3 regions of the Mesorhizobium sp. B2-3-10 genome follow, and region 3 is predicted to be linked to each of the others. Evidence: predicted binding sites of a transcription regulator. Region 3 holds the regulator's gene; each other region holds the start of a gene.
What was found. The regulator LexA, encoded in region 3, represses DNA repair genes until DNA is damaged. The targets are predictions, from matches to a motif close to TGTTCNNNNTGTGTTCNG.
Positions count from the first base shown of each region.

Region 1: a site for LexA is predicted at 2,911-2,928, ahead of FJ943_RS01690 (YifB family Mg chelatase-like AAA ATPase). Genes of this name have one in related genera too.
Region 2: a site for LexA is predicted at 2,219-2,236, ahead of dinB (DNA polymerase IV). Genes of this name have one in related genera too.

Region 1 covers NZ_VFVT01000001.1:331,175-337,081, reverse strand. The annotation lists gene FJ943_RS01700 (malate synthase G) at 1-782, shown strand, start outside; gene FJ943_RS01695 (hypothetical protein) at 986-1,264, shown strand; gene FJ943_RS01690 (YifB family Mg chelatase-like AAA ATPase) at 1,290-2,822, opposite strand; gene FJ943_RS30115 (hypothetical protein) at 2,935-3,066, shown strand; gene gshB (glutathione synthase) at 3,181-4,122, opposite strand; gene FJ943_RS01675 (glycosyltransferase family 2 protein) at 4,342-5,628, shown strand; gene FJ943_RS01670 (GtrA family protein) at 5,625-5,907, shown strand, end outside.
Region 2 covers NZ_VFVT01000008.1:226,707-232,613, forward strand. The annotation lists gene FJ943_RS23490 (alpha/beta fold hydrolase) at 1-884, shown strand, start outside; gene dinB (DNA polymerase IV) at 939-2,186, opposite strand; gene FJ943_RS23500 (helix-turn-helix domain-containing protein) at 2,347-2,763, opposite strand; gene FJ943_RS23505 (NmrA family NAD(P)-binding protein) at 2,874-3,752, shown strand; gene FJ943_RS23510 (dihydrofolate reductase family protein) at 3,790-4,377, shown strand; gene FJ943_RS23515 (SDR family oxidoreductase) at 4,501-5,382, shown strand; gene FJ943_RS23520 (alpha/beta hydrolase) at 5,487-5,907, shown strand, end outside.
Region 3 covers NZ_VFVT01000014.1:39,701-45,607, forward strand. The annotation lists gene FJ943_RS28820 (ComEC/Rec2 family competence protein) at 1-2,058, shown strand, start outside; gene lexA (transcriptional repressor LexA) at 2,052-2,795, opposite strand; gene FJ943_RS28830 (GntR family transcriptional regulator) at 3,206-3,979, opposite strand; gene FJ943_RS28835 (ABC transporter substrate-binding protein) at 4,129-5,115, shown strand; gene FJ943_RS28840 (ABC transporter ATP-binding protein) at 5,174-5,907, shown strand, end outside.

The sequences.
Region 1 (5,907 bases), on a different contig from region 3:
AGATCCACACCTCGATGGAAGCCGGCCCGATGATCCGCAAGGGTGACATGAAGCAGGCCGCCTGGATTTCCGCCTATGAGGCCTGGAACGTCGACACGGGCTTGGAATGCGGGCTCGCCGGCCACGCCCAGATCGGCAAGGGCATGTGGGCGATGCCCGACTTGATGGCCGCGATGCTGGCCGAGAAGATCGCCCACCCCAAGGCCGGCGCCAACACCGCCTGGGTGCCGTCGCCAACGGCGGCGACGCTGCACGCCACGCACTATCACAAGGTCGATGTCCATGCGGTCCAGGCGGCGCTGAAGAGCCGGCCCAAGGCCAAGCTCGACGACATATTGTCGGTGCCGGTGGCCGTGCGGCCGAACTGGACGCCCGACGAGATCCAGCGCGAACTCGACAACAATGCCCAAGGCATTCTGGGCTATGTCGTGCGCTGGATCGACCAGGGCGTCGGCTGCTCCAAGGTTCCCGACATCAACGATGTCGGCCTGATGGAAGACCGCGCCACGCTGCGCATCTCCTCGCAGCACATTGCCAACTGGCTGCGCCACAAGGTCTGCTCGGAAATCCAGGTGATGGATTCCTTGCGGCGCATGGCGGCAATTGTCGATCTGCAAAATGTCGGCGACCCGCTCTACCAGCCGATGGCCGCCGACTTCGACGCTTCCATCGCCTTCCAGGCCGCCTGCGACCTGGTGTTCAAGGGAACAAGCCAGCCCAACGGCTACACCGAGCCTGTGCTGCACAAGCGGCGGCTGGAGTTGAAGGCCCATCAAGGATAAGGGCGATGTCGCGCTGAAAGGGCTTGGAGCGACTGGATGTCGTCGGTCCGCGTAGTCGGCGATCGGCTGGACGATCGAGCGGCAAAGACGGCGGCGTCAGCCCCAGCGGCAATGTCGTGCCGAAGGCGGCAGGCTCTTATGGCTGGATACGGTTCCTTTGCTTTTTTCGGTTAGTGCTGGCTGGAAGGCTCCGGAGCATTGGCATGGCCAACACGATGGCGATCGAAAAGAAACTGTTGAATTCCGTCCATGACCGGGCGGTTTTCCAGCGCCGTGTGCGCATCCTGTCCGACCGGCTGGCCGACGAACTGGGCCCGGCCGGCACCGTTCTTGATCTTGGCTGCGGCGACGGCTCCATCGCCAAGGCGATCATGGAAAAAAGCATCACACCCCGCACCTGGCGTGAGAAGCTGTCGCTCTATCCGTTCCCGGCCAGCGTGTTTTTCGACCGTCGCCTGCATTTCATCGGGACTTTGCGATAGGTAACCGGAGCTGCGCGACACGCGGCTACGCCGCCTGCGCCATGCGCTCCGAACTCATGCGATAGGAAATCGCTTCGGCCAGATGGATGCGGCCGACACATTCGCTGGCGTCGAGGTCGGCGAGCGTGCGCGCCACTTTGAGCACCCGGTGGTAGGCCCGCGCCGAAAAGGCGAGTTTTTCGCTGGTATCCTTGAGCAGCGACAGGCCTGCGGCGTCGGGCATGGCGATCGTCTCGATGACGGCTGGAGAACAATGCGCGTTGGTGGTGGCGCTGTTGACGCCGAGCCGCTCGAAACGCTCGCGCTGGATGGTGCGGGCACGCGCCACGCGCAACGCCACGTCGGCGCTCTTTTCCGCTCGATCCGGCCGGATCAGGTCGCTGGCCGAGACCGCCGGCACTTCGATCCTGAGATCGATGCGGTCGAGCAGCGGACCTGAAATGCGCGCCTGGTAATCGGTGCGGCAACGATCGCCGCGCAGGCAGCGATAACCCGGTTCGCCGGCCATGCCGCAGCGGCACGGGTTCATCGCCGCCACCAGCTGGATGCGAGCCGGATAGGTGACGCGATGGTTGGCCCGTGCGATCATGCAGTCGCCGGTTTCAAGCGGCTGGCGCAGCGCATCGAGCGTCTGCGGCGTGAATTCGGGGAACTCGTCGAGGAACAGCACGCCGTGATGGGCGAGCGAGACTTCGCCTGGCCGCGCGCGCAGGCCGCCGCCCACCATCGCCGCCATCGAGGCCGAATGGTGCGGGGCGCGGAATGGCCGCCGGTCGGTCAGCTTGCCTTCGCCGAGCTCGCCGGCCACCGAGGCGATCATCGAGACTTCGAGCAGTTCCTTCGGCGCCAGTGGCGGCAGGATCGACGGCAGGCGCTGCGCCAGCATCGATTTGCCTGAGCCTGGCGGACCGATCATGAGCAGATTGTGTCCGCCGGCGGCCGCCACTTCCAGCGCCCGCTTCGCCGTCTCCTGGCCCTTGATGTCGGCAAGGTCGGGCAGGTCGCGCGCCGCCGCGCGGATGCCGGCCTCCGGGCGCGACAGCACCTGTGTGCCGCGGAAATGATTGGCGATCGCAATCAGGCTGCGGGGCGCGAGAATGTCGAATTCCCGCCCTGCCCAGGCCGCTTCCGGCCCGCAAGCGAAGGGACAGATCAGCCCTTTGCCTTCGGCATTGGCGCCGATCGCCGCCGGCAAGGCACCGGCAACGGCGGTGATCGTACCGTCGAGCGACAGCTCGCCCAGCACGACATAGCCAGCCAGCATGTCGCCCGGAATGGCGCCAAGGGCTGCCATCAAGCCAAGCGCGATCGGCAGATCGTAGTGGCTGCCTTCCTTCGGCAGATCGGCGGGCGCCAGGTTGACGGTCACCTTCTTCGACGGCATCGACAGGCCCGACGCATGCAAGGCCGCCTGCACCCGCTCGCGGCTTTCCGCCACCGCTTTGTCTGGCAGGCCGACGATATGCATGTTGACCTTGCCGGGCGCGATCATCACCTGCACGTCGACCGGCACTGCCTCGATGCCCTGGAAAGCAACCGTACGAACCCGCGCCACCATTGTCTGCCCCCGCTGCCGGCTCGCCCTTGCCCCTTAACGGGCCGCGAGCGACGTCAACGCAAGACAACCACAGATTTCAGCCCAGGGCAAGAACATTACAGGAACAAGTGAGGTGAGCGCATGGAGCGGCTACTGGCCGGTGCATTCCGAAAGCCGCCGCAACACGCCTAAGATCAAGCTGTTCCGGGATTGGGTCCTGGCCCAGACGGCTGACCTCAGGGAGCGCGAACAGCGCCGGCTTTGAGGCGCCACCCTTGATCAAATCGGGAACATTGGCGCAACCGGCAGCCGCACAGGTTGCGCGCCGGTTGTACCCGGCTGCAAAAGCGGAACATGGTTAACACAAACTGAAAACAAATTATGTCCGCTTCCCCTCCACCGCGTCCCAGAACAGGCTGGCGATGTCGGCGCCGCCGAAGCGCTTGACCTCGCGCACGCCGGTCGGCGAGGTGACGTTGATCTCGGTCATGTAGTCGCCGATGACGTCGATGCCGACCAGGATGAAGCCGCGCTCTTTCAGCGACGGCCCGATGCGGGCACAGATCTCGCGCTCGCGTGTCGTCAACTCGGTCTTCTCGGCGCGGCCGCCGACATGCATGTTGGAGCGGGAGTCGTGCTCGGCCGGCACCCGGTTGATGGCGCCGACCGGCTCGCCGTCGATCAGAATGATGCGTTTGTCGCCCTTGCGTACATCCTTCAGGTAACGCTGCACGATATAGGGCTCGCGAAACATCTGGCCGAACATTTCGAGCAGCGAGGCGAGATTGCGGTCGGCTTCCAGCATGTGGAAGATGCCGGCGCCGCCATTGCCGTAGAGCGGCTTGACGATGATGTCGCCGAATTCCTTGCGGAAGGCGGCGACTTCGAGCGGATCCTTGGTGATCAGCGTGTCCGGCATCAGGTCCGGGAACTCGGTGACGAAAATCTTTTCCGGGCTGTTGCGCACCCAGGCCGGGTCGTTGACGACCAGCGTCTTTGGATGGATGCGCTCGAGGATGTGGGTCGTGGTGATGTAGTTCATGTCGAAGGGCGGGTCCTGGCGCAGCAGGACGACGTCCATTTCGGACAAGTCGGTGCGCACCTTTTCGCCCAGCGAATAGTGGCTGCCCTTTTCGTCGCGCACCGTCATCTCCTCGACGCGGGCAAACACCTTGCCATCGCGCATCGACAGCCGGTCGGGCGTGTAGTGGAACAGCTGGTGACCGCGCCGCTGCGCCTCCAGCGACAGGGCGAACGAGGTGTCGCCGGCGATCGACACGGTGGAGACATGGTCCATCTGGACGGCGATTTTCAACTTCATGGCAGGTCCCCAGCATAGTCGACGCAAGCGATATAGGCGTCGCGGCGCGTTCTGCCAATCGCGACGTTTTGAACATTGGGATCAGCAAGGCGCGTCTGCCGGTTGCAGACATGGCGAGGACTGACATCATCGCTTTCTTAAGCCTTGCCGTGCGACGGTAGGCTCCGAATGCAGCCGGCCGACCTGACGCCGCGCCGGGCACCCGATGGAACGACGATCATGAACGCGCTCACTGCCGTCCGCGCAGCCTCGACCCAGCAGCTCGAACTCACCATCCTGATGCCATGCCTCAACGAGGCCGAGACGCTCGCCGTCTGCATCGGCAAGGCCAAGGCCTTTCTCGACCAATCCGGCATAGCGGGCGAGGTGCTGATCGCAGACAATGGCAGCACCGACGGCTCGCGGGAGATCGCAGCGCAAGGCGGTGCTCGTGTCGTCCCGGTCGCGCAGAAGGGCTATGGCGCGGCGCTTCTGGGCGGCATCGCCGCCGCCAGGGGCCGCTTCATCATCATGGGCGATGCCGATGACAGCTATGATTTCGGTGCACTGGAGGCATTCGTGGCGCGGCTGCGCGGCGGCGCCGACCTGGTCATGGGCAACCGCTTCCGCGGCGGCATAGAGGCTGGTGCCATGCCGGCTCTGCATCGCTATCTCGGCAATCCGGTGCTGAGCTTCGTCGGCCGCCTGTTCTTCCGCATCAAGACCGGCGACTTCCACTGCGGCCTGCGCGGCTTCAACGCCGACAGCATCAGGAAGCTCGATCTGCAGACCACCGGGATGGAATTCGCCAGCGAAATGGTGGTGCGCAGCGCGCTTGCCGGCCTGCGCATCGAGGAAGTGCCGACCACGCTCAAGCCCGACGGCCGCAGCCGGCCGCCGCATCTCAGGACCTGGCGCGACGGCTGGCGGCACCTCAAATTCCTGCTGGTCTACAATCCGCGCTGGATGTTCTTCATTCCAGGGGCGGTGCTTTCCGGCCTCGGCACGCTGTTCGCTGCGCTGCTGGTGTTCGGCCCCTTGCGGGTGGTCGACAATCTTTCGCTCGATCTCAACACCTTCGTCGCCGCCTGTTTCATGATCGTCACCGGCATCCAGCTCATCACCTTCGGTGCCATTTCGCGATACTATGCCGAAATTACCGGCATCCTGCCGCCAAGCCGCGGATCGGACTGGCTGACCAGGACCATCAGCACCGACCGTCTCGCCGCCAATGCCGGCATCTGCTTTGCCGCCGGCTTCCTGTTCTTCGGTTATGCCGTGGCCCGCTGGGCCCATCTCGGCTTCGGTCCACTGACCGATTCCGAAATTCCGCGCATCGTCGTGCTGGGCCTGAGCCTGATCGTCATTTCGTTCCAGGTCTTCTTTTCGGCATTCCTGCTCGGTGTCCTGGAGATACCGGTCAAGCCGCTGAAGGCTGGTCGCATCGGCCAATCTCCTAAATTACCGGCCGGTGATTTACCGCCGAATGAATTGCCGGCTGACAAACTGCCGGCACACGACGTATGAGCGAAGCCTTGCCTGCCCTTATCCAGACGCAGCTGTTCCGGTTCCTGACGGTCGGCGCCGGCGCGGCATTGCTGTTCTTCGTCCTGTCGTGGCTCCTGATGTCGCTGGGGGCTTCGCCTTTCATCGGCAGTGTCGTCGCCTACGCGGTCGCCTTCGTTCTTGCCTACAGCGCGCAGCGCGGCTGGACATTCGGCGGTCGGCACGATCATGCCAGGGTCATGCCGCGCTATCTTGCGCTGCAGCTCGGATGCGCGGTGCTTTCGGGTCTGGTGTCGCATG
Region 2 (5,907 bases), on a different contig from region 3:
AGGTGGAAAGAGAACTCGTCGCCATCGAGCGCGAATGGGGAGAGCCGGCCGACCTCAGCAATGCCGCGCCCAGCCTGATGAACGATGCATTCGAGCGCGAATGGTTCGCGGCCTTCCTGCGCAATTCAGCTTCGCCCGCCGATGCGATCTCGCTGTGGTACTGGAGCACCGAAATCGACGTTCGGGAGATACTGGGAGCCATCCACGTTCCAACGCTAATCGTTCAGAGAACGGGCGATCGCTGGGTCAAGGCCGAGGAGGGGCGCTACCTGGCGAGACACATACCGGGAGCGAGCTACATCGAGCTCGCGGGCAACGACCATGTCATCTGGGGGGAAGGCTCCGATCGCCTGATCGATGAGATTCAGTCCTTTGTCAGCGGCACCTTGCCGGCGGCACCCGGCGAGCGTGTGCTGGTCACCATTCTCTGCGTGGACATCACCTCGCCATCCGCGTCCCCCGATGGCCAGGATTTGAGGCGGGGATATGTCGACGCGATCTGCGATCAAGTCCAACTGGCCCAGGGCAGGGAGATACGGCGCAACGCGAATGGCCTCCTCGCTGCCTTCCAGCGTCCGACGCGGGCGATCCAATGCGCCATGGCGATCCGCGACGGTTTGAAGCCATCCGGCCTCGGCGTCCGTGCCGCGGTGCATATTGGCGAGTGCGAAAAGCAAGACGGTGATTTAACCGGCACCGCCATCGACCAAGCAGTGCTGATGCTCGACCAAGCCTTGCCGGGCGAGATCGTTACGTCGCGCACAATCCGCGATCTCGTGCCGGGCTCCGGCCTTGTGTTTACAGAGCGCGGCGGGACGGAAACAGGCGCCGTGCCGGGAGGCGGGCAACTCTATGGGGTCGGTGCAGCGTCGGCCCGACAGTAGCGAAGCGCGCCATGGTGTCGGTTGGCGCGCCGTCGGGGACAGTCCCTTTTCCACTCAAAGCTCCTTTTCCGCCAGTTCCCTGAATGCGTCGGGCACCGAGCGGGCCGCTTCCAGGGCCACCGTACCGTAGCCGACCGCCTGTTTGCCGAAACGCTGGCGGATCTTGTCGATGGCGCGGTCGGCGCCGAAGCGCGCGAGGCCTTTTTGGCTGCCCGGGCGGCGCTTCTCGTCGGCGAGGCCGAGCGGCAGGTCGAGCTGCAGTTCGGCGCTCTCCTCCAGGTGCGAGACCGAGATCGCCAGCAGCGAGATCGTTTTCTCCCGGGGATGCTCGGCGAGCACGCCGCGCACCAAATCCCCTGCGATCTCGGCCAGCATGGCGGTCGCCGAGATCGGCTGTTCCAGCGTGATCGAGCGCGTGACGGCGCTGAGATCGGCAAAGCGCACGCGCACGGTTACCGTGCGGCCGGGGCGGTTCTTGGCGCGCAGCCGGCTGGCGACGCGATCGGCCAGATGCAGCAGTGTCGGCACGATCACTCGCGCCACGGCCGGCTTTTGCCCGAGCGCCGATTGCGCGCCGGCCGAGTGCGCCCGGCGCTTCGTCTGCAGCTTGCGCGGATCGCGGTTCCACGACAGCGCCGCGAGCTTTTCGCCGGCCGCGGGGCCTAGCAGCCGGGTCAGGGCGCCGCTGTGGGTCCGGGCCAGCTCGCCGATGGTCTCGACGCCGATCTCGGCCAAGCGCGCCCTGGTTGCCGGGCCGACGCCCCACATCAGCGAGACCGGCAAATCGTGCAGAAAGGCAAGCTCGGTGCCGGGCTCGACCACCACCAGCCCGTCTGGCTTGGCGACTTGCGAGGCGATCTTGGCCAGATGCTTGGTGCGCGCCACGCCGATCGAGATCGGCAGGCCGAGTTCGGCCCGCACACGGCCGCGGATCGCCGTCGCGATTTCCCGCGGGGAGCCGAACAGATGCGTGCAGCCGGCGACATCGGCGAAGGCCTCGTCGATGGAGATGCGTTCGACCACCGGCGTGAAATCGTCGAGCACCTTGATCGCCGCGTCGCCCAGCTGCTGGTAGTGGCTGAAATTGCCGCCGACGAAGATCAATCGCGGGCAAAGCTCGCGCGCCTTGCGTCCAGGCATGCCGCCGCGCACGCCAAAGGCGCGCGCTTCGTAAGAGGCGGCGAGTACCACGCCGCCGCCAACCGCGATCGGCTTGCCGCGCAGCGACGGGTCGAGCAGTTGCTCGACCGAGGCATAGAAGGCGTCGAGATCGGCATGCAGGATGGTGGCCGTCGTTTCCATCCTGTTCCGCTCATCCGCGATTGCTGATAGACAGAAACATATAGTGAACAAACAGAGATCGTTGTCAATTGGGTTTTTGCTGCATCGGTGTCCTTTGGGCGTAACCGAGGCGCGTAAAGTGCCTCCTTTTCCACAGGGCGGAAGGAGGCAGCGCCACTTCCTAGACAACATGCTCCGCCCGCAGTGCCGCCTTCATCCGTTCCAGCGCCGGCTCGCCGCCGGCCGCCAGTTCGTCGGCGATGCGGGCGAGTTTGTCGTCGGACTTGCGGTGCCTGCTGCCCCAGGCGCCGAGCGTGGCCAGCACCGGCAGGAGATCGATGCCGGCTTCGGTCAGCCGGTAGATCGCTTTCAGCCCGTGGCTAGGGTCGTCGCTGCGGGTGAGGATGCCTTCGTCCTGCAGCGTCTGCAGCCGCTCAGCCAATGTGCGCGAGGAGATGCCTTCATCGGATTGCAGGAACTCGCGAAAATGCTTTTTGCCGGCGAAGACCAGGTCGCGGATGATGAGCAGCGTCCAGCGATCGCCGAGCAGTTCCAGCGACAGGCTGATCGGGCAACCGGATCTTTCACGCGTTGACATCTCTATGGTTCCATTTTTAAATCACTTTACTATTGACATCGTTCTTTCCGTCGGTCAAACGCTTCCAAAAGTAAATCGTTAGATCGCAACTTGGCCAGCAGGAGGACGTCATGAGCCAGGCCGTCGCGAAAATCAGCACACCAAGAACCGTCGTGGTCATCGGGGCCACCAACGAGGTTGGCAAGACGGTCGCACAGGTCCTGACCGAGCGGGGGCATATTGTGCGCGGCGTGGCGCGCAGCCTGGGTGTCGCGCTTGACGATAGCGACGCGCTCGCCTCCGCCTTTTCCGGCGCCGACAGCGCCTATGTAATGATTCCGTTCGACGTCACGGCGCCGGATCTTCATCGCTTCGAAGATGAAGTCGGCGCGCGGCTGGCGGCGGCGATCGCGAAGTCAGGCGTGCGCCGCGTCGTGCTGCTCAGCGGCCTCAACGCCCATCTCAGGATGGGAACTTCGCTCGGCGCCGTCTTGATGGAGGACCGGCTGGCGCCGCTCGGCCTCGACGAACTGGTGTTTTTGCGCGCCTCATTCTTCATGGAGAACTTCGCCAAGGGCATGGGCTTTGTCCAGCAGGCCGCTTCCGGCATCTTCATGACGCCGTTCCGGGGCGATCTGCCGATGCCTTTGATTGCTGCCAGCGATCTCGGCCAGCGCGCCGCCGCGCTGCTGGACGCCACGCGTTTTCCAAGCGAGCGGATCATCGAATTGCATGGCGGCGGCTATTATACCTTCGAGCAGGCCACCGCGATCCTGGGCAGCGCGATGGGGAGGCAGGTCACTTACAAGGCGGCTCCATTCACTGAGGCGCGCGCCGGGATGATCGCCAACGGCCTGTCACCGAGCTTTGCCGATGCGCTCGGCGAAACGGCGGCGAGTTTCAACAAGGGTGAACGCTGGGCACTTGAGGCACCGTCAATCCGCAACGCCACGCCGACCACTTTCGAGAGCTGGGCACAAGCCTTTGCCCGTTCGCAAAGCGCGGCGTGATCCTTCCTGCCTGGAATCCGGAAACGAGGAGAACCCGATGAAAAAGCTGATCCTTCAGATGCAGATGTCGGTCGACGGCTTTGTCGGTGCCAATGAGAACCACCCCTGGCAACTCTGGGGATGGGGCGACGACATCGGTTGGGACGAGGAGCTGAAGCGTGATTTCAACGCGGTGTTTGCCGGCATCGACACCATCCTGCTCAGCCGCAAGATGGCTGAGGAAGGTTACCTCACCCATTGGGGCAACGCGGCGCGGAAATACCCGGCCGATCCGTTCTATGCCTTCGCCCAGCGTATCGTCGAAGCGCGCAAGGTGGTGCCGAGCGACAGGCTCGAGACCTCGCGATGGGAGCGCACGACGGTGGTGAGCGGCGACCTGCCGCGCGAAGTCAACGCATTGAAGGCGGGTGAGGGCGGCGACATGGCCGTCTTCGGCGGGGCCGGCTTTGCGTCGGCGCTGATCGCGGCCGGGGTGGTCGACGAGTTCCAGCTGTTCGTCAATCCGGCCGTGCTGGGCGCCGGCCGCCGCATCTTCGACCAAGGCGGGTTCCGAAACCTGCTTCTGCTTGGCTCGAAGGCTTATGGCTGCGGCATGGTGGTCAGCCGCTACGCGCCAGCGGGCTGATTACCGGCGTGCAGGCCGCACGCCGGTAAAAAGACGTTTGGCCGGAATCCTTTGCCCGCTTCTCTTCGTCTTCAAGGTGGGTCGCCGGAAGGGCGGCCGCATCAACGCTGAATGGAGAGACAGATGATCCTGGTGACAGGCGCCACCGGCCTGAACGGCAAGGCAATCGTGCGCGAGTCCGCGCGGCAGAAGCATCAAGTGAGGGCGCTGGTTCGCGATCTTAACCGGGCATCCGCGGCAGGGCTCGGCGGACTTGCCGGCGTCGAGCTGGTCGACGGCGACATGCGCCGGGCGGAGACGCTTGGCGCGGCTCTCGATGGTGTCGATCGCGTGCTGATGATTTCGACCGCCGCGCAAGACATGGTCGAGACGCAGTGCCGTTTTATCGACGCCTGCAAGCAGGCCGGCGTCGCGCACGTGGTGAAGTTTTCCGGTGCCGAATCCAACATCGGCTATGACGCGACGAAGTTCCGCTTCACGCGCATGCATGAGGAGGTCGAGCGCTATCTCGAAGGAGCCGGCATGGCGTGGACGCATCTGCGCCCCAGCCAGTTCATGCAGGTCTATCTGCGCGACGCGCCGACCATCGCCGCCGAGGGCGCCTTCTATCTGGCGCTTGGCGGCACCGAACTGTCGCCGGTCGATGTCGAGGACATCGCCAAGGTCGCCGTCCGGCTGCTGCGCGATGGCGGCCATGAAGGCGAGAGCCTCGACATGACCGGACCCGAAGCGCTGACGATGAGCGACATCGCGGCGCGGATTTCGCAGGCGATCGGCAAGCCGGTCCGCTACGTCGACATCAGCCCGCAAGAGCGGCGGCGCAACCTGCTGGGCGCCGGCGTTCCCGCCGACTTCGCCGATGCGCTGGACGAGCAGTTGGCCGAGCGGCTGCGGCGGCCGAAATCGCGGGTGCATCTGGCCACCCACGAGATGTTCGGCGTGCGCGCAACGCCGTTCGTCGAATTCGCCCAACGCCACGCGGCGATGTTGCGGGGCGGGGCGTAGGCCGCCGAAAAAACGCAGGTCGGCACGTATCCTTTTTGCCTGCCCGTCCGTCTCTTGCCTGAAGGTCGCGCCGGACCGCGATCGGCAACCACGGAGAAACACTCATGGCGAGCATGCAAAGTCAGGCAAACAGGAACCACTACGCCGCGCTCGCGGCCAATGCGGGCAAGTTGACCAGCCCGCAGGCGGTCATCGACTACAACGACGTCAATTGGACGGCGCTGACCGGCGAACCGGGCGGCGTCGATTATATCGACGTCGACGCCGGCGGCGTGCCGGCGATGTGGGTCGTGCCGAAAGGCGCCGACGAGCAGCGGGTGCTGTTTTACGCGCATGGCGGCGGCTTCATCGGCGGCTCGATCTACACGCACCGCAAGCTGGTCGGTCATCTCGCCAAGGCCATCGGCTGCCGGGCGCTGCTCTACGACTATCCGCTGGCGCACCAAGCGAAGCATCCGGCCCAGCTCGAGGCCGCGACATCGGCCTGGGACTGGCTCGTCGACCAAGGCTTCGACCCCAAGCGGA
Region 3 (5,907 bases):
GTCTCGCGCTCCTGGTCGAAAACCCATCTGTGTTTCATGGCAGTGCTGTTGTGCGCGCTGGGCCTGCTCGCGGCGAAGGTCGAAACATGGCGAGCCGGAACCCGGATGCTGGGTTCGGAAATCTCCACGCAACTGACCGGCCGCGTGGTCTCGCTCGAAGAGATGGAGAGCGGCCGCATCCGGCTGACCATGGACGTGATTTCGACCGCCCGGCCGAAACTGCGCTATGCACCGGAAAGGGTCCGGCTTTCCGCACGCAAGATACCGCCGGGAATGACCGCCGGCTCGCTCATCACAGGCTACGCCAAACTGTTGCCGCCGACCGGCCCGGTGCGGCCGGACAGCTACGACTTCTCTTTCGACAGCTATTTCGCCGGCATCGGCGGCAGCGGCTTCTTTCTCGGCAATCCGACGGTTGTTTCCGCCGACGACGGTGAGATGCCGCTATCGGCTCGCCTTTTTTCAGGCATCGAAAATGCCCGCGAAGCCATCGCCGACCACATCAGGGGCAGCGTCGGCGGCGCTGAAGGCGAGATCGCGGCGGCGCTGATCGTCGGCGTGCGCGCCGGCATACCCGATGAAATCAATGAAGCGATGCGGCGTACCGGCATCTATCACATCATCTCTATTTCGGGACTGCATATGGCGCTTGTGGCCGGCACCATCATGGGTCTGCTGCGTGGTGCCTTCGCGCTGTTTCCAGACTTTTCCGCGCGCCGGCCGGTGAAGAAATACGCGGCCGCCGCCGCACTGTTCTCGATCGCCGCCTATCTCATCATTTCCGGTGTCGTCGTTGCCGCCGAACGCAGCTTCATCATGCTGGCGGTGATGCTGATTGCCGTCTTCTTCGATCGCGCTGCCCTGACCATGCGCAATCTGGCGATCTCGGCGATCGCCGTCATTCTGGTCTCGCCTCACGAGGTTGTCGGCCCGAGCTTTCAGATGTCGTTCGCCGCGACCGCGGCCCTGGTTGGCGCTTATGCCGGCTGGGCCGATCACCATGCAGGAAAGACGCGGCCACCGCCGCCAAAGCGTTCCCTGGCGGGATTCCTGACGCGAAAATTCCTGCTGGCGACAGGAGGATTGGCCATGACGTCCATTATCGCCGGCAGCGCCACGGCACTGTTTGCCATCTGGCATTTCCAGCGGGTATCGCCGCTCAGCCTGTTCGCCAATCTGGCCGTGATGCCGATCGTGTCGGTCGTGATGTTCCTGGCCGTCGCCAGCGCCCTGCTGATGCCATTCGGACTGGATTGGCCGGCTCTCTACCTTATGGGCAAGGGCCTGACAGCAATGATCGCCGTGTCGGCGTGGATATCGGAGCGCTCTCCGGTCGATGGAGTCGGGCTGATTTCGCAGCAATCCGTGCTGCTGGTCACCGTCGCGCTGGTAATCGCGACGATGGCGACGACATGGCTGCGGCTCGCGGCGCTGCCATTCGCGCTCGCCGGCCTGTTGACTGTGTCGCACACGCGCGCGCCCGATGTGCTGATCTCCGAAGATGCGCGGCTGGTCGCGCTGCCGATCGGCAATGGCGAACTGGCCGTCAACCGGGAACGTCCCAACGAATTCGCAACCGACAACTGGAAGCGCGCCCTGATCTCCGAAAGAATCGTCAAACCGGAAATGTTCGACACGACAGACGGGCAATTCGATGTTGCCAGTCCCACCGACCTGCCGCCGGGATCGCCCTTCTACTGCCGCGAAGGCCTGTGCCTTGCCAGGCACCCTTCCGGCGCGATCATTGCCTATGTCGAAGACCGCAAGACCACCTGGAAAGCCTGCGCTTTCGCCGACCTGATCATCGTCAACGACGCGACCGCCTATGACGCCTGCCACAATCCACTGGTTCTCGTCGTCACCAAACGGCAGCTCGCCCGCAAGGGAAGCGCTGCCGTCTTCTTCAATTCCCAGTCGGCCACGACCCGGGCCGCGATCGCATTCGCCGTTGACGGACCATACCGACCCTGGCACGAACAGCGAAAATTCTCTCGCGAGGCGAGGGGGCTGCCGCCGTACAAAAAAACCGACAAGCCCGATGGCAAGCCGGCTCAGTAGCGCCTGATCAACCCGACCAGCTTGCCTTGTACCTTGACCCTGTCCGGCCCGAAAATGCGTGTTTCGTAGGCTGGATTGGCGGCCTCGAGCGCGATCGAAGCGCCTTTGCGGCGGAACCGCTTCAGCGTCGCTTCCTCTTCGTCGACCAGTGCCACGATAATTTCGCCCGGGCTTGCCGTGTTGGCATTGCGGATAATGACCGTGTCTCCATCGAAGATACCGGCCTCGATCATCGAGTCGCCCTTGACCTCCAGCGCATAGTGCTCGCCGCCCATGATCATGTCCGGCGGCACCGAGATAGAATGCGTCTGATGCTGGATGGCATCGATCGGCACACCGGCGGCGATACGGCCCATGACCGGGATGGACACGGCTGAAACCGCATCGTCGTCGTTGCCGGCCGCGGGCAGGCGCGAAGGCGCAGCGGCCGGCCTGATCTGGCGTCCGGCGCTGCCTTGGCCAAGGCTGCCTTGGATGATGCTTGGCGAGAACTTCTTTGCCGCATTGAGGCCCGGCGCGATCGAGTCCGGCAGCCGCAGCACTTCCAGCGCGCGTGCCCGATTGGGTAGCCGGCGAATGAAGCCGCGCTCCTCCAGCGCCGTGATCAGGCGATGGATCCCCGACTTGGAGGCAAGATCGAGTGCTTCCTTCATCTCGTCGAAGGAAGGCGGTATCCCGCTTTCCTTGAGCCGTTCGTGGATGAACATCAGCAGTTCATGTTGCTTGCGTGTCAGCATGGCGGCCCCCAAGACATTGAACGAAAGGTTGAACCAGAATCGAAAAAACAAACCCAGAACAAACACTATCTGTTCCAGTTGTGTTCTGCAACCGTTTAAAGTTTAATGAATTTGTTAAGGGGTTGGAAGTTTTTTGCCCGCGACGGCGGGCAGCAACCAGCCCTTTCCGCCATCGGCAGGCGCATTGAAATCGTTTTGGTTAATGGCCTGTGGCCCATCCGCCGACGAGGCTTTGGCATCAGTTAGTTGGAAGGCTTCTCCTCGGGGGGACGTATAACTCGCGGAGCCATTATTCGCGGAACGAAACGAAACCAAAATGCCAACGATTGGTAGCTTCGGGCGGCCATGGATCCGGGCGTTCGGCGCACTCCGGCCAGCGCGTTCGAATAGGCGTCGCGGAAGCGCTGAAGTTATCCCGAACCCGCCTTCAAGCTGCCGGCGCGAGCGGCGTATCTGGTGGCGCCGCTGTCTTCGCTGTGGACATAGACGTGCAGTGTGTAGCCGATATGCGCCGTCATCAGCGCCTTGGCCCGCTCGATGTCACGGTCGAGCGCCGCTTCCATGATCGCGGTATGGTGTTCGATCGCAATCGCTTCGCGCAGCGCTTCGATTGCCTCTTCATAGCCATCCTTGAGGCCGGCCGCGGCCCGCAGTGTCGGCGCCAGACCAAGAAAGCGATGATGCCGGCGCAGCTGATCCGAGATCGTCGAGCGGAACCGCAACAGCCAGTCGCATGTGGCGGCGCTCAGCAGCGCCGCATGGAAAGCCTCGTGGTTCTCGTCCCATCTGTCGACGGCCGCGTCCGAGGGATCGTCGACCGCCGTCTTGCAACGCGAGAGCCGGTAGTGGGCGGTGACCACGGCATCCTCCCACTCCCTGCCGCCTTTCTCCATCGATTCGAGGAACAGGGGTATCTCGACCACCATCCTGGCGCGTGCCAGATCCTCCAGCTCGGCCCGCGACACCGGAGCCACGGCAAAACCACGATTGCTGATCGCGGTGACCAGGCGTTCGGCCTCGAGCCGCGACAGGGCTTCGCGCAACGGTGTCCAGCCGACGCCATAGGTGCCGCGCAGCGCACTCAGTTTGAGCGGGGCGCCGGGCATGAGGCGCGTGGTCAGGATGTCGCGCCGCAACAGCTGATAGGCGGCTTCCGTTTTTGTGGAACTCGTTTCATCCCGCATGGTGATCAATCCGTCGTCTGGCGAAAGTATATATGATATTGGGTCGCAGCGACAATTATATATAATGTTTGACACAGACCGGCGGACTCACCATGATCGCCGTAGCCGCCGCGTTTCCAAGCGGCCCTGATCAAATCTGGGAGGAAATGATGTTGAAGTCGAAATCCGCTTGGTTGTCGGGTTTGGCCCTGGCAGGCGCATTGATGGTCAGCGCCGGCAGTGCCGCGGCCGATCAGATCCGTATCGGCATTGCCAATTTCGGCGAGCATCCGCAATTGAACGCCGCCATAGCCGGCTTCAAGAAGGCGCTGACGGATAATGGCTTCGTCGAGGGCAAGGATGTCGTCTACACGGAGAGCCACACCAATTTCGATGCATCGCTGGTGCCGCAGATGATCGCCAAGCTGCAGGCCGAGCAGCCCAAGCTGATCTACACCATCACCACGCCGGTCTCGCAGATCGCCAAGAAAGCGCTCGCCGGTTCCGGCATTCCGATCGTTTTTGCCGCGGTCACCGATCCGGTGGCGGCCAAGCTGGTGCCGTCGTGGGACGCCGGAGACGAAGGCATGACGGGCGCCAGCGATCTGCAGGACGTCGCCGCGGTGATGGCCTTCACCAAGAAGCTGCTGCCGAACGCCAAGCGCTTCGGCGTGCCTTACAATCCCGGTGAGGCCAATGACGTTGCCTTGGTCGAAAAGATCAAGGCGGCGGCACCGGCCGCCGGTTTCGAGGTGGTGGAGGTCGGCATCGACAACGTCAATGACATCCAGCAACGTATCGCTTCGCTCGCCGGCAAGGCCGACGTGATCTACGGCCCGGCCTCGAACCTGATCCAGCCGGCGATCGCCGCTGTCTCCGCGGCCGCCCGCCAGGCCGGTATCCCGGTCGTCAACTCCGATGACAGCGCGGTCCGCAACGGCACCGTGCCGGCGAGCTTCGCGGTCAATTACACCCAGGTCGGCGTCAACGCCGGCAACATCGCCGCCGAGATCCTCAAGGGCAAGGATCCCAAGACGATCGCGCCGTCGCGCCCGGCCTACAAGGACCACATGGCAACGATCTCGCGCAAGGCGATGGCCGCGTTCGGCATCGAGATACCGGCTTCAATGGCCGATTGCGGCTGCATCGTCGACTAACATCGGAACTGCCGGGGTGACGGCGTCGGCGCCGTCATCCCGAGGTCAGGGAGGAACGATGCTCGAGATTCGATCCGCGCGCAAAGTGTTCTACAAGGGCCAGGCCGACGAGAAGGTCGCGCTGGATGGTCTCAGCCTGTCCTTGGCCACGGGAGAGTTCGGCATCGTCATCGGCTCAAACGGGGCCGGCAAGAGCAGCATGCTAAACGCCATTTCCGGCGCCCTGATCCTCGATTCCGGCCAGATCCTGATCAACGGCGCCGACGTGACTGCAATGCCGGTGCACAAGCGCGCCGCGAAACTGGCGCGCGTGTTCCAGGACCCGATGCGCGGCACCGCCGCCAGCATGACGGTTGCGGAAAACATGCTGCTGGCCGATTTGCGCAGCCAAAAGCGCACCTTGCGCCCGGGGCTGAACACCACCCGGCTTGCGTCCTACAGGGAACGCCTGTCGATACTGGGTCTCGGTTTGGAAAATCGTCTCGACACGCGCGTCGACCTGCTCTCGGGCGGGCAGCGGCAATCCTTGTCGCTGATCATGGCGGTCGGTGGATCGCCGGACTTGCTGCTGCTCGACGAGCATACCGCGGCCCTCGACCCGCGCACGGCCGAAATCGTCATGCAAGCGACGGTTCGCGCCGTCAACGCGCTGAAACTGACGACTTTGATGGTGACCCACAACATGCAGCACGCCGTCGACCATGGCAGCCGGGTGATCATGCTCGATGCGGGCCGGGTGCTCCTGGAAGTTGCCGGGCAGGAGAAGGCGAGGGTCACGGTTATCGATCTGAT